One region of the Planococcus sp. SSTMD024 genome, then DNA from elsewhere that is predicted to be linked to it. Evidence: riboswitches for the same ligand, from Rfam matches in the RefSeq annotation. Region 1 holds a riboswitch; the other holds the start of a gene.
What was found. Region 1 has a riboswitch for FMN ahead of ribD (bifunctional diaminohydroxyphosphoribosylaminopyrimidine deaminase/5-amino-6-(5-phosphoribosylamino)uracil reductase RibD). Riboswitches for the same ligand answer to the same signal wherever they lie in the genome.
Positions count from the first base shown of each region.

Region 2: linked by a shared signal. The riboswitch ahead of AB9R92_RS16390 (ECF transporter S component) and the one ahead of ribD (bifunctional diaminohydroxyphosphoribosylaminopyrimidine deaminase/5-amino-6-(5-phosphoribosylamino)uracil reductase RibD) in region 1 are both predicted to bind FMN.

Region 1 covers NZ_JBGGNS010000012.1:29,867-37,721, forward strand. The annotation lists gene AB9R92_RS02630 (ring-cleaving dioxygenase) at 1-355, shown strand, start outside; gene AB9R92_RS02635 (TIGR04104 family putative zinc finger protein) at 506-805, shown strand; FMN riboswitch at 919-1,049, shown strand; FMN riboswitch at 1,155-1,285, shown strand; gene ribD (bifunctional diaminohydroxyphosphoribosylaminopyrimidine deaminase/5-amino-6-(5-phosphoribosylamino)uracil reductase RibD) at 1,385-2,467, shown strand; gene ribE (riboflavin synthase) at 2,473-3,108, shown strand; gene AB9R92_RS02650 (bifunctional 3,4-dihydroxy-2-butanone-4-phosphate synthase/GTP cyclohydrolase II) at 3,122-4,312, shown strand; gene ribH (6,7-dimethyl-8-ribityllumazine synthase) at 4,325-4,792, shown strand; gene AB9R92_RS02660 (hypothetical protein) at 5,130-5,315, shown strand; gene AB9R92_RS02665 (DUF4212 domain-containing protein) at 5,366-5,644, shown strand; gene AB9R92_RS02670 (sodium:solute symporter family protein) at 5,708-7,387, shown strand; gene AB9R92_RS02675 (glycosyltransferase) at 7,449-7,855, opposite strand, start outside.
Region 2 covers NZ_JBGGNS010000023.1:413,236-421,090, reverse strand. The annotation lists gene AB9R92_RS16400 (YpbB family protein) at 1-908, opposite strand, end outside; gene AB9R92_RS16395 (ferredoxin) at 1,015-1,266, shown strand; gene AB9R92_RS16390 (ECF transporter S component) at 1,324-1,905, opposite strand; FMN riboswitch at 2,047-2,182, opposite strand; gene AB9R92_RS16385 (hypothetical protein) at 2,260-3,429, opposite strand; gene sigX (RNA polymerase sigma factor SigX) at 3,419-3,952, opposite strand; gene AB9R92_RS16375 (ATP-binding protein) at 3,999-5,777, opposite strand; gene AB9R92_RS16370 (response regulator transcription factor) at 5,770-6,486, opposite strand; gene ccsB (c-type cytochrome biogenesis protein CcsB) at 6,588-7,772, opposite strand; gene AB9R92_RS16360 (cytochrome c biogenesis ResB family protein) at 7,769-7,855, opposite strand, start outside.

The DNA of each region.
Region 1 (7,855 bases):
AGAGTTGCCGTCGGGCCAGCAAGGCTTCGGCACGGTGCATCACGCCGCGTTCCGTGTGGCGGACCGCGAAGCATTGAATGAATGGATCGCCCACATGCAAAAAATCGGCTTCTCGACTTCCGGCTATGTCGACCGTTTCTTCTTCGAATCATTGTATGCACGTGTCGCACCGGGTTTATTGTTCGAATGGGCAACGGATGGCCCGGGCTTCATGGGCGACGAGCCATATGAAACACTGGGGGAGAAACTTTCTTTACCGCCGTTCTTGGAGCCGAAGCGCGAACAGATCGAAAGCATGGTGCGCCCGATCGACACGATGCGCAGCACGAAGACTATCGACAAAGAATACCTATAAGGAAAATTTGGCACTGCTCACAACGGGCAGTGCTTTTTATATCGAAACTAAGAGGAAATATCCAAAAAGCTGAAATAATGGGACGATTTTGGGAACTTATCCCACTTATGTACGTAAGTATAGGTAGTACAAGGAAAGGGGAGAACGGCGATGCCGAAATGCCAAAATTGTGGAGCGATATGGACATGGGGGCAGACCGTCTGCCGCTTGTTCACACTCGGGGATAGCTTAACTTGCCCGGCCTGCCGGCAAGAACAATACATTTCCACGGAGTCGAGGAAAAAGACCAGCTTGTTTGTCTTTGCCGCCCCGCTCATCATGTTTGTTTCGGTCGCTTTCGGCATCGACCCGTTTGCTTCCCTCGCCTTATTCCTGGCTTCCTTTTTAATGATTATGGGCATCTACCCATTCTTTATCAAATTGACAGACGAGCGTGGGCCGATGTGGTGACTGGCCGAAATCCGAGTCGGTTTCTGGGGATTCGGTTGGCTGCGCGCAACAAATGAAGATTCTTTTCTGGACAGCCCCTGCAGCTTGCGCTAAACTTACAGATAATCATCTATAGCGTTCTTCGGGGTCGGGTGAAATTCCCAATCGACGGTAACGGAGCAATCCGAAGCCCGTGAGCCTTTCGGGGCAGGATTTGGTGCAAGTCCAAAGCCGACAGTTAAAGTCTGGATGGGAGAAGAACCGTCAAGCAGCCTACTAGCAATCGCTTAGGTTTCTTTGATATGCATTTTCAAGGCCCCTTCTTTTATGGAAGGGGCTTTTTTGCATACTGTGGATGATTAACTGAATAGTATTCCTTCGGGGTCGGGTGAAATTCCCAATCGACGGTAACGGAGCAATCCGAAGCCCGTGAGCCTTTCGGGGCAGGATTTGGTGCAAGTCCAAAGCCGACAGTTAAAGTCTGGATGGGAGAAGGAAGAACACGGAAATTATAGAGTTTTCTATAGTTCTATTTCCTATTGTCTTCTAACCCATTGGCGAATCCATGGGTTTTTATTTTGTTCTGAAAGGTGTGATCAAGTGGACGATCAGCAAATCATGAAGCACGCACTGGAGTTGGCGCGATCAGCTGCCGGGCAGACTTCCCCCAATCCGCTTGTGGGGTCGGTGATCGTCAAAGATGGCCGCATCATCGGCATGGGCGCGCATCTGAAAGCGGGACAGGCGCATGCAGAAATCCATGCGCTGAATATGGCAGGCAGTGAAGCGCAAGGCGCAGAGTTGTATGTGACGCTGGAGCCTTGCAGCCATCACGGCCGGACGGGTCCTTGCGCAGACGCCATCATCCAAGCCGGCATTCGGCGTGTCGTCGTTGCTGTACTGGACCCGAATCCGCTCGTTTCAGGCCGAGGCATCCAAAAGCTTGAAAACGCCGGGGTGATAGTAGAGACTGGCGTCTGCGAGCAGGAAGCTGCGGAGCTGAACCGGATGTTCTTTACTTTTATCCGCAAAAATCGGCCGTTCGTCACATTGAAGCACGCCATCACGCTAGACGGCAAAATCGCTGTGTACGGCGGCCGTTCGGAAAAAATCACCGGGCCTGAAGTGCAGCGCGATGTCCACGAACTGCGCTTGCTGCACGATGCCATTTTAGTCGGCGCACAGACGGTCGCACTCGACAACCCCCGCTTGACCAATCGGTTTGCCGGCTCCCCGAAGCAGCCGATCCGTGTCGTTTTGGATCGCCATCTGCGCATCCCGATAGAAAGCCACATAGTTCAAGTACCTGATGCCCCTACTTGGATTATCGTCGGGTCACAAGCCGATATCGACAGCCGCGGAACATTTCCGGGACATGTCCGCATTCTTCAACTGGACACGCCGGATGTGGAAATCACTGCCGCGCTGAAATTGCTTGCCGAGCACAAGGTGTTATCTGTCCTTGTGGAAGGCGGCCAAAAAATCAATACCGCTTTCTTGAAAAGCGGGCAAGTAGATGAAATTGCGACGTATATCGCACCGATCATCCTCGGGGGCGAAGGAACCGTTTCCGTATTCGGCGACCTGCAAACCAGTTCTGCCTCAAACGGCATTCGCTTGGAAACGCAGAAAGTGGAACGCCTCGGAACGGATCTGAAGATCATCTCCACCTTAAAGGAGTGACATAAATGTTTACAGGGATTATTGAAGAAACCGGACAACTCGCCGGCATCAAGCGCGGCGCGTCCAGCATGGAAATGACAATACGCGCAAATGTCGTTTTAGAAGAAACAAAAATCGGCGACAGCATTTCAGTCGAAGGGGTGTGCTTGACAGTGACGTCGTTGTCAAGCGGCCGTTTCACAGTGGATGTCATGCCGGAAACCTTCCACGGTACGACTCTTTCTTCGCTGGGCACATCCAGTGCGGTCAACTTGGAGCGTGCCATGGCGGCGAACGGCCGTTTCGGCGGGCATCTTGTCGCGGGCCATATCGACGGGGTCGGCAAGATCTTGCGCAAGCGTCCTCAGGAAAACGCTCTGTATATCGATATAGCGGCGCCTCCTGAATTGCTTGCGCAGTCAATCGTGAAAGGTTCTGTGGCGATCGACGGCGTCAGCTTAACAATTTTTGAACTCAGCGAAAATCATTTGACCGTTTCGCTCATCCCGCACACGGCGGGGGAAACGACTTTGGGCAGCAAAAAAGTAGGCGATTCGGTCAATCTGGAAACCGATATGTTCGGAAAGTACGTGCAGCGTTTTATGGAGCATGCGCCAAAACAACCGATGAACGCCGATTATTTGCGGCGCCACGGATTTTAAAGGAGCAAAACCGATGCTAAATACAATCGAAGAAGCAGTAAAGGATTTGCAGGCAGGAAAAGTCATTATTCTGGTAGATGACGAATCACGGGAGAACGAAGGCGATTTTGTGTGCCTTGCAGAACATGCGACGCCTGAAAACATTAATTTCATGGCTACGCACGGCAGGGGGCTCATCTGCACGCCGGTTTCGCCGGATATTGCCTTGCGCCTGAAACTCGACCAAATGGTCAGCCATAATACCGACCACCACGAAACGGCATTCACCGTCAGCATCGACCATAAAGACGCCAAGACGGGCATCAGCGCATTTGAACGGTCGGATACCATCTTGCAGATGCTCGATACGAAAGCTGTACCGCAGGACTTCAAGCGGCCGGGGCACGTCTTCCCGCTTGTCGCAAAATCAGGCGGTGTTTTCCAGCGACAGGGCCATACGGAAGCGTCAGTCGATTTGGCGCGTCTTAGCGGCAGCGAACCGGCAGCGGTCATTTGCGAAATCATGAATGTTGACGGCACAATGTCGCGCATGCCGGACTTGGAAAAGCTGGCGGATGAATTCGACTTGAAAATCATCACGATCGAAGATCTCTATGCGTATCGCGCTGAGAAAGATCCGCTCATCAAGCGCGAATCGAGTGTCCACATGCCGACCGATTTTGGCGAGTTCCGCATGGTCGGCTATTCCAACCGCCTGGATACAGAAGAGCATGTTGCCATCGTCAAAGGCAATCCGGAATCGGTGGAAGCGCCGATCGTGCGCATCCATTCAGAATGCCTGACCGGCGATATTTTCCACTCGCGCCGCTGCGATTGCGGGGCGCAGCTTACGAAATCGCTCGAATTGATCGAACAGGCAGGCGCGGGCATCGTCCTTTATATGAGGCAGGAAGGGCGCGGCATCGGCTTGTTGAACAAACTGAAAGCGTATGAATTGCAGGAACAGGGCTTGGATACCGTTGAAGCCAACGAACAATTGGGCTTCCCGGCGGAAATGCGCGATTATACTTTATGCGCCTTGATGTTGAAAGATTTGGGTGTGTCGCATGTCAGGCTTTTGACGAACAACCCGGCCAAGACAGACGCGCTGATTGAATACGGCATTGAAGTGGAAGAACGGCTTGCGCTGGTTATCCCGCCGACTGAAGACAACACGCAATACATGGAAACAAAAAAACAACGAATGCATCATCTAATCGACTAAGGAGTGTTCACAATGGAAACAGTTTACGAAGCAAATTTGATCGGATCGGATTTAAAAATAGCAATCGTTACAGGCAGATTCAATGACTTCATCACGTCCCGCCTGTTGGACGGCGCAGTGGATGGCTTGGTGCGCCATGGCGTAAATAAGGAAAACATCGACACTGCTTGGGTGCCGGGGGCATTCGAATTGCCGCTGGTCGCGAAGAAAATGGCAGAAACGAAAAAATACGACGCGGTCATCGCACTTGGCACCGTCATTCGCGGTTCTACGACGCATTACGATTACGTCTGCAGCGAAGCGGCGAAAGGCATCGCGCAAGCCGGCATGTCGACAGGCGTTCCGGTCATTTTCGGCGTGTTGACGACGGAAACGATTGAACAGGCGATTGAACGCGCTGGCACAAAAGCCGGCAATAAAGGCTACGAAGCGGCGGTCTCCGCGGTTGAAATGGGCAATTTGATGAAAGCATTCGATTGATCGAAAAGAGCTGAAATACGATTTCTTAACTTTCTCGAAAAGCTGAATAAAATGAGCCCGCATTCTTGTATGAATGCAGGCTCATTTTTTTGTGGTATTTCTCTTGATACCACAACCTGTTGCTGGAATTTCAGCCCATATTACATTGACTTCAAAAGATATTTTATTTAAATGTTATTATAATAATGCATTGACAATTAACAGAAGTTTTAGAATAATGAAAAAAGAAACTATCTATTATCCTTAAAATGGAAAGGGAGGGGGAGAGGCGAATCATCATCAGTGATAGGCCGTCCGTAGGCATAGTTGTTAGCGTTTTCAAAAAAGGAGTGAGTCGATGATCTGGGTTCTTACATTGAGCCTTATCACCATCGTGTCCGTAGTCGCGGGCTTGAAAAGACGGAAGGTCGCCTATTTTTTCCTTCCATTTGCATCACTTTTTGCATTCATGCTCGTCAAAGTCATCATGGTGCCACTTCCCTTCCTGGATACGGTCCGTTTCATTTTCCAGTTGAGGGGGTGAACTTCGCAATAGAGGAATTTGGCTTCTAAACCGGCAAAGGGGTGGGTAATTTGAGGAAGATCGATAAAAAGCAAGCAGATGCGTATTTCCGGACTCGTACTACATTAGTCACCATCTATTTATTGATCGGGTTTTCGGCATCTTTCGGGGTCGTCATGTTCGCAGAGGAATTGTCGGGCTTCAGCGTCAATGGGATGCCTTTCCATTACTTCATGGGAGCGCAAGGAGCGGTGTTGACCTTCATCATCCTGCTGTTCGTTAATGCAATCGTCAACGACCGGATCGACAAGAAATTCGGCTTGGACCAGGACCTGCAAGACAAGGAATAGCGCAAGCTTTCCAAGTGTCTGAGAGCGATGATAAAAATGCGTAATTGACAAGGGGGAGAAGCAGTGGATTCACAATTTCTCGTATCACTTGTATTGATCCTGGCGACCTTCGGTTTGTATATCGGCATCGCCGTTTACAATATGGCCAGGCAAACATCAGACTTTTATGTAGCCGGGCGCAATGTTCCCGCCGTGTTCAACGGAATGGCGATCGGCGCCGACTGGATGAGTGCCGCGTCGTTCATCGGGATGGCCGGGACGGTCATGTTGCTCGGTTATGACGGCCTTGCCTATATCATGGGCTGGACAGGCGGTTATTTGCTTTTGACGTTCCTATTGGCGCCGCAGCTACGGAAATCCGGGCGCTACACGGTGCCGGAGTTTATCGGCGACCGCTATAGCAGCAGCACCGCCCGCTTGATTGCGGCAGTTGCGACCATCATCATCAGTTTTACATATTCGATCGGCCAGCTCTCGGGGTCCGGCGTCGTAATCGGGCGGCTTTTGGAAGTTCCGACAGCGGTCGGCACGATCATCGGTGTCGTCTTGATCGCTTTCTACTCGGCACTTGGCGGGATGAAAGGGATTACATGGACACAGGTAGCGCAATACCTCGTGTTGATTATCGCTTACTTGATTCCCGTCATTTTCATGTCCCTTCAATTGACGAGCAACCCGATTCCGTGGCTGTCATACGGGCAGATTGTCGGGGAACTGCAGCAGCTCGATCAACAGCTGGGGGTTTCTGAATACGTCGTGCCGTTTACGGAAGCGACCAAATGGCAATTTCTTGCACTTATGTTTACCTTAATGGCCGGGACAGCCGGCTTGCCTCACGTCATCGTGCGGTTCTATACGGTTTCTACGATGAAAGCCGCCCGTTGGAGCGGGGCGTGGGCGCTTTTGTTCATCGGCTTGCTTTACTTGTCGGCACCGGCTTATGCCGCATTTTCACGTTTCATCTTGATGACCCAAGTGGCCGGCTCTTCAATTGCTGATCTACCGGCTTGGACGGCTTCATGGGTGAATACCGGCTCATTGTCGGTTGCTGATACTAACGGCGACGGCATCCTGCAATGGGAAGAAATCGTCATCAGCAACGATATTGTAGTCATGGCGACACCTGAAATCGCCAATCTCGGCGTCTTTGTCATCGGTTTGATGGCCGCCGGCGCAATGGCTGCGGCACTTTCGACAGCGGGCGGGTTGATGATCGCCATTTCTGCCGCTTTATCGCAGGATATCTATTATCGCTCGATCAACCCGAAAGCCACAGAAAGCCAGCGACTGCTGGTCGGCCGTTCGTCGATCATCATCGCGACCGTCGCAGCCGGCATCGTGGCGCTGAATCCGCCGGGCGCGATCACGCAAATTGTCGCATGGGCATTTGCGCTCGCATCCGGAACATTCTTCCCTGCGCTGATTCTCGGTGTATGGTGGAGACGGGCGAACGGCCCTGGGGTCATTGCCGGCATGCTGGTCGGTTTGACGGTGACACTGACGTATATTTTTGCTGCTAAATTCGGGGGCTTTACGATCCTCGGCATCATCGATACAGGAGCGGGGGTATTCGGGGCCACGGCCGCGATACTGACGATTATTATCGTTTCGTTGGCGACGAAGCCGCCGTCCAAAGAAACACAGGAAGAGGTTCTGGACTTGCGTTATCCAGAAGGCATGACCTATAAAGACGGTGAAGTCTGGCGCACCGATCCGGTCAAAACCAAACGTCCGGAACATTGAAGAAAGAGCGGAAGCATGTGCTTCCGCTCTTTTTCTATGTTTATCATGAATATGCCATCCTTCACTCTTTCCGGAAAACCCAAGCGCGCTGGGCTACGAAGCCGAAGATGAACAGCACCGTATCGACCATCACTTTCAAAATGACTTCCCCGCGCCCGAGCCATTCCGCGTACAAGAAGTGAACCGATGCGGCGGAAGCGCCCATGATGAAGGCGGCCAAAATATAGTAGCGCAGCAAGGATTGCCTGGAGCCTTGCTTAAAGACTTTGTTGCGGTTGATATAATAATTGAACAGGGAAGACAGGATGCGGGCCGCGACCGTTGCGATAATGATGAACGCTTCTGGCGACTCGTCGCGCAGCAGTTGGACAAACAACCAGAATAAGGCGATATCAAGCCCGAAAGAGGCAGCGCCCGATATTCCGTAGAATAAAAAGATTTTGTAGATATGGTAAGAGTCGCGGAGCG
Region 2 (7,855 bases), on a different contig from region 1:
ATTGACTCGAATAATCGCTCATCCATAAACGGTGAAACACTGAACGCCGGATCGTTCATGGCCATCTCTACAAAATGATCCTCGATTGTACTCGTTTTCAGCTGCCTGAGCTCGGCAATCTGCTTTAGTGAAAACCCGCGTTCGGACAATTTTTGCGTTCGTTTCGCCGATTCCGTCAAAGCGGATTGCTGGATGATGCCTTCAAGCATACCCGCTAGCATTGGATATTCCATGCTTTCGAGCACTTCCAGCCAAGCATGCAATGCTTCGACAGCCGCAATTTTCACATCTATCGGCAACATATCGTATTTCATGGCCAATTGATCCCAGGTGAGCCCGCTGACTCCATAACCCGACAACCGCTCCATCAGGATGCCTTTATGCGCTTCGGTTGTTTTTGCTAAAGCCAAGCTGGTTTCAATTTGGTTTTTAAAAGCTTCCTGGACTCCGGCTGAACGAAAATCGATGCGCTTCAAATAAGCCTTGGCCCATGTCTGCACCGTTTCATCGGTGACGACTGGATCAAAGCGTTTGTGGCCTTGCATAAAACTGGACATCGTCTGCACCACTAATGATAGGCGTGCAAAGAACCGGCTTTCGTTGCCCCTGTACTTCCAACCGTTCAAGGGTGTAGGCGGAATTTCCAAATCAAATGCGGAGCGATGGAGCTGGACGCTGTTTTCATCCGGTATCAACAAGCCTTGTGCCTGCAGCCTTTCAATAGACGATAGATAATCTTGCTTGTCCAGCTTAGGGAGCACGGCAAAAAAAGGATGCAGGCCGAAATAGCCGATGTCCTGAATCGTTTGCCCTGATTTCTTTCCTTTAATTAAATGATAAGGGGAAGAAACGGTCCGTTGACCGTCTACCGCTTTCATGATCGTTAAAACGACTTCATCGAATCGCACTGAATTACCCTCCTGGCGGTTTTGGGTTGAAAAAATCATGAAATATCTATAGAATAAACACGATAGTATAACTGAACTTGTTCGGAGATAAAGGAGAGGAACTGGAATGGCTAAATATACCATTGTTGATAAAGATACGTGTATCGCATGCGGTGCTTGCGGAGCAGCGGCACCCGACATTTACGATTATGATGACGAGGGCATCGCCTTCGTTATTCTTGATGATAACACGGGGACTGAACAAGTGCCAGATGAGCTGATGGAGGATATGGAAGACGCATTTGAAGGATGCCCGACCGACTCCATCAAAGTGGCAGACGAGCCATTTGAAGGAGATCCACTAAAATACGAAGACTGACCAAAACTTGGTCAATAGAAAAAGCGGCCGGAAGAATCATCTTCCAGCCGCTTCTTTTTATGATAAATAATAGGAGCGTTGTTTTTCAATCCACGTATGCATGCTGCCGAAGATCAATAAGACGACGGTCGTAAGCGCCAGGCCTTTGATCAAGTTGAACGGCAGGATCCCGAGAACAATGGTCGTGTACAATGCGCTGCCTGTCTGTTCAGGCATATTCAGGAAATACGTGTACATCGGCAAAAAGACGAAATAATTCAGCAAGCTCATGCCGATTGCCATTGAGAATGTCCCGATTACCAAACCGAATGCGATTCCCTTTTTTGTGGAAACTTTACGGTAAATGGCGTAGACCGGCAAAATGAACAACAGGCTCGTCGCAAAATTCGCCATATGCCCTACAGGCACGCCAGTCGGGCTACCTGAAAAAATCCAGTCCAATACGTTTTTAAAGAATGCGACCAAGACACCTGCTACAGGCCCCATCGTAATCGCCGCAATTAGTGCTGGCACGTCACTGAAATCCACTTTCAAAAATGCTGGCAATGCCGGCAGCGGAAAATTGAATAGCATCAACACAAATGAGATGCTGCTCAGCATACCGATGACGATCATCGATTGCAATTTCTTGTTCTTCATGTTCCTCTCTCCTTGTCGTGATTCACCAGAAGAAAGGTTCGGAGCGCATTGCCAAAAAAATCCCTTAAGCAAGGTTCACTTAAGGGAGAGTCAGGCACACTGAAATAAACGGTCCGCCTTTAAAACGGCATGCGTCCGTACCTTCACCTTCTCCCATCCAGACTATACTGTCGGCTTTGGAATCTCACCAAATCCTGCTTTTTACGGCTCGCGGGCTGATGGACCATTGTGTCCAATTACCGCCGGTAGGGAATTGCACCCTGCCCCGAAGATGAATCGATATTTTTTTTATACAAGTCAATTTTATAAAAAAAAGACAGCAATGTAAACCATACTGCTTACATTGCCATCTTTTTAATTTTCTGGCCAGTCGAGGCGGTTGGGGGAAACCGGCAATTCCAGTTCACGAGCGAAATCGAAATCGGCCCATTCCGCTTGCACCGTATTGGATACGGTCAGCGATGAACCGTAGGATTGTGCCGTGAGCGCCATGCTTTCGATCATTTGCATCGCTTCTACTCCATCGAGCGCCTCTAAGTCCAACGGCTCTTCAAATACCACTGTAGCGTTCGCCCCGTCCATCTCAACGCGGTAATTGATCTCTTCCGGAACCGGCGAACGGTAATCGTCGTTCGGCGATTGCTGAAGCGCCATTAGCGCATCTTCCACATTTTCCGGCGACATCCCATAAGCCGGAGCCAAATGCCAGTCACCCGTTGAGGCGGCAAGCAAATAAAAACTTTGCCCCTGCTCCCCGGGGACGAACGGTTCCACTGTCCCTATATGGGATAATTGCGCAGCCTCGCCTTCTTCGTTCAATACATGGATTTCCTGCTGATCCATAAATGTTTCTTCCAGGCTGGATAGGTACAGCAAAGTGGAAGCCGAACCTTGATCGTAGGAATGGCCGTCCGGCAGGAAATGGCTGATTGCCGAACCAGTTTGCTGGAGCTCACCTTCATAAGGGTGGTACTCATCAAACCCCAATCCGGATTCATCGATTTGCCCGGCGAACGTTTCATATAATTCTAGCGCAGTCGGCTCCGGCGTATCAGCCAGCTGTTTTGGAATGACGAAACTTATCGGAACCACATAGCCATGGTAAGCCAGCCCCATGCGTAAAATATGCTCATCTTCCAACTCGCTTTCATAAACTGCGCTCCGCTGCACTTCCGGGTCTTCCGTAGCCAAACTCGCTGCCCCGTCAGACTGTTGTGTAGCCCCTTCCGCTTGATCCGTTTGCGCCTCCTCTGTCGTCACCGTCGACTCCGCATCGCTGCTTTCACTCTCGCTGCTGCTTGAATCGGTTCCATTCTGCTGCAGCAATGAGACGACGAGCACCGATATGCTGAAGAATGCGACGATGGCAACCAGTAAAGGCAGCCAGCGCTTCGGCTGCTTTGGCGTTCGCTCTTTTTGGGAAAGCTTTTTATACACTTCGGCTTTGGGCCGCCTGTCTTGTATTTTGGGGAAATCCCGCAACAAATTTTCGATTTCTTCATCGTTCCATTTGTCATTCGGCATATTCTCCTCCCCCTTCTGCTTCTAGTAATTTTTGGCGGAGGGACCGGATTGCCCGGTGCTGTGTCGTTTTGACTTTGCCTTCCGACCACTCCAGGACTTCAGCCGTTTCCGCAATGGAGAGATCTTGGAAATAACGCATGATGATGACGAGCTTCTGGTCGCCTGTACACAAATCAAGCATTTGGTACAAGCGGATCTTGTCCTCATTGAGCAATGAAACTTCTTCCGGTATTCGTTCAGTTGAAACCAATTGCTGGGTTTCCCAGTCGAAGAAATCCATCGAATGCTTTTTCCTCACTGCCGTCTTGCGGAAATGGTCGATGGCGACGTTTTTGGCGATCGAAAAGAGCCAGGTCTTTTCCGAACTCTTTCCCTGGAACCGGTCATACGCGCGCAGCACCCTCACATAAACTTCGTGCATCAGGTCTTCCGCCACATGCCGGTCCTTCACTAAATACACCAAAAACTGAAAGACATCCTGATGGTATTGATCGTACAGCCTATGAAACACGGAGTCATTCACGCAACTCCCCCCGTTCCTTGGATTAGTCGTCACGACAACAGAAAAGTTACATCGCCTTCAGGGGCAATGTGAAGATGAACGAAGTGCCTTCGCCGAATTTGCTTTCGGCACGGATTTCTCCCGAATGTGCTTTGATGATATTGCTGGCAATCGCGAGGCCGAGCCCTGTGCCGCCTTTGCCGAGCGTCCTGGCTTTATCGGCTTTATAGAAGCGCTCAAAGACGAACTCCAGGTCTTCCTCTGAAATTCCGGCCCCGGTATCGTTAATTGAAACTTTTGCGTAGTCTTCCATATTTTCGACATGCACATGCACTTGCCCTCCCTGCGGCGTGTGGCGAAGTGCGTTATCGATCAAATTCGTCATGACCTGCTCGATGCGGTCTTCATCCAATTCGGCGGCCGCCCAGTCATCGAGTTCGGTCGTGAAGCTCAGTTCGATGTCTTTCTCTTTCGCGGCTTGGCTGAATTTCAAGCTCATCCGCTCGATGGCATTATTGAACTGCACCAATTCTTTGTACAGCCGCATATGGCCGGACTCCAGTCGCGCCAAGTTCAATAGGTCTGTGACGAGGCGGCCCATGCGCTGGGATTCTTCATAGATGATCTTGGTCATTTCGTTGCGTTCTTCTTCGCTTGCGCCGACGTCATCGAGCAAGGCTTCGCTATAGCCCTGCAGCATGGCGATCGGCGTCCGCAATTCATGGGATACATTGGCGATGAAATCTTCGCGCAGCTTCTCAAGACGGTGCTGTTCAGTCATGTTATGGAGCACAGCCACCGCTCCGCGCACACTTTCCCCGCTGTAAAGCGGGCTGAAGTTGACCGCATAATAGGCGCCTTCGATTTCCAGCTCTTCTTCGATTTCCTCCTGGAACGTCAGCACATGGTCGAGCATATGGAGCATTTCCGATGGCAACGCATTGGCCTCGGCCGTGCCGTCTTTGAAGAGCCATTGCCGCAGCAGCTTCTCTGCCGGCGGATTGCTCAACAGGATTGTCTTGTCCTGGTTAAACGTAATCACGGCATCCGCCATCGAAGTCAAGATGCTCGATAATTGCTCTTTTTCCTGATTGATCACTTCGAGGTGATGTTTTAGCTGGCGCCCCATCTGGTTAAAGGCAATTGCCAATTGGCCAATTTCATCTCCAGAAGAAACTTTTACTTTCGTATCAAAATTCCCTTTTGCCAATTCAAATGCCCCTTCGCGCATATTACGCAGCGGGGAAGTAATACGGGTCGACAGGAAAAATGCAAAAAACGTGGTCAATAATAACGCAATAAACGCGGACAGGAAAACGATATTGGTTGTCCTTTCAGCGGTGCGGTCCATAACTTCCAATGATTGGTAAATGAATACCGTCCCGTGAAGCTCATCGCTTGTTTGAAGAGGCGAGGCCATGACGATGTATGATTCCATCCGGTCCGCTTCCGACAATGACGGCAAAAGCATTTCTTTTGTTACGGTTTCATCGCTTTCAAACACTTTTTGAAACTCGTTTTCGCTGACGATCTTTTCCCTGATTGCCTCGCCATTTAAGCCATCATGCAAATAATAAGAGATCTCTCCCGGTTCTTCGGCAATGACGGCATTGGTTTCAGGCCCTAACACCTCGTCGACGATGGACAAATTGTCTTCATTGCCATGATCATTGAAAATCCTCGCAATCATATTGGCTTCATTATGAAGGGCTTCTTCTACCGTCTCGCTATGGAAATTCCCGAGAAACTCCAACAGCAGCACCGTCACAATAAACAAGACAAAGGAAACGAGAAGCAAAATGGTTACCCACAGCTTCCCGACGATGCTATTCCATATTCTATTCATTGCCGACCTCGAATTTGTACCCGACACCCCATACGGTGACGATCATCTTAGCGGCCGATTCGGAGACGCGGTTCAATTTCTCCCGCAAGCGTTTGACATGGGTATCCACGGTGCGCAAATCGCCGAAAAAGTCATAATGCCATACTTCTTTGAGCAAATGCTCCCGGTCGAACACTTTATCCGGGGATTTTGCCAAGAAATATAAAAGTTCATATTCTTTCGGTGTCAAATTCACCTCGACGCCGTCTGCTGTCACGCGGTGCGCATCGTGGTCGATCGTCAGGTGCGGAAAGACGACCAAGTCTTTTGAAACGGTCGAACTTGTCGATGGCGAATAAGCAGACGACCGGCGCAGAATCGCTTTAACGCGCAGCACAACTTCCCGCGGGCTGAACGGCTTGACGATATAATCATCCGCTCCGGATTCGAACCCTTCCACACGGTTTGCTTCCTCCCCTTTAGCCGTCAGCATGATGATCGGCGTCATTTTCGACTCCCGAAGTTCAGTCGCCACTTCGATGCCGTCTTTTTCCGGCATCATGAGGTCGAGCAGGATGCAATGGTAATCCGTCTCCATCGCCTTTTCCATAGCCTCTACGCCGTTTTCGGCTTCCTCTACCATATATCCTTCACGCTCGAGATACATCTTCAACAAGCGGCGGATCCTCTCTTCATCATCCACTACAAGAATTGTAATTTCTTCAGACATCCTAATCCCTCCAACTTTCATCTCTATACCTTTCATTGTACCGATAAGGGTCCCAAAAATAAACGAAAAGCCTTTTCCAGGAAAGGAAAAGGCTTTTTTCATCAAGCGTACGAATGCAGTCCGGCGATAATCAAGTTGACTGCCACCAAGTTGAACATGATGATGACAAAACCGATGACCGCAAGCCAAGCAGACTTTTCGCCTGCCCAGCCTCGCCCGAGCCGCAAGTGCAAATACGCTGCGTAAAATAAGAACGTAACAAGAGCCCAAACTTCTTTCGGGTCCCAGCCCCAGAAGCGCGACCAGGCGATTTGCGCCCAGATCATGGCAAAGATCAATGCGCCGAGCGAAAAGATCGGGAAGCCGATGATGATCGAGCGGTAATTGATCTCATCCATCAGCTGCAGATTGACGTTTTTAGTAAACGGCTGCAACATAGCGGAAATGCGTTTGCGGAAAATGAGCCGGATCAACGCATACAGCACCGTTCCGACCATGACCGACCAAAACACGGTCGTCAGTTTTCCGGCATGGACGATCGGCGGCATTTCCAGTAGCGGCATGAACGCTCCGTCTGTCATTGGCTCGAATTCGTTCATTCCGAAAATCGCCGGCATATTGTAAGTGATTTCCGAGGGTTGTTCGTCTTTGTTAACATAAGCGAAATCCGCTTCATAATTCGTCAAGGTAAAGAATGTACTCGTGACGACAAAGCCCAGCACCAAGACGAGCGAATACATGATGGCTTCAAGCCAAAAGCGCTGCTTCGACTTTTTCTTTTGGTCGACGACTTTGAGCAAATAAATCAAGCCGGCCGCCGCACTGATCGCAAGAATCCCTTCCGCAATGACGACCGTGATGACGTGGATTGCCAGCCAATTCGTCTGAAGAGCCGGAATCAACGGGCTTACTTCACTCGGGAACATGCTTGCGTAAGCGATGATCAATAATGCGATTGGCAAAACGATCATTCCGAGTACTGCGGTTTTATACAATGCATAAAGAATAATAAATCCGCCAACAAGCGTCATTCCGAATGCGGTCGTGAATTCGAACATATTACTGATCGGTGCGTGTCCCGTGACCATCCACCGTGTGATGAAATACCCTAATTGCGCAAGGAAGCCGATGACCGTAATGGTGATCGCGACTTTACCCCAACGCTGTTCAGATCTGTAGGTGCCTTTTTTATTGCCTTTCACGGCCCCACCGAATACGAATGTCGCTAATAGATAGGCAATGAAGGCTACGTATAATAAATTGGAACTGATGTCGGCTAATGTCATGTCAATTGTTCACCTTCCCTTTTCTCCTGTGCTTCCATATCTTCCTGTTGGTCGCGATATGCCGGAAGAGAAGCGTGTTCAGT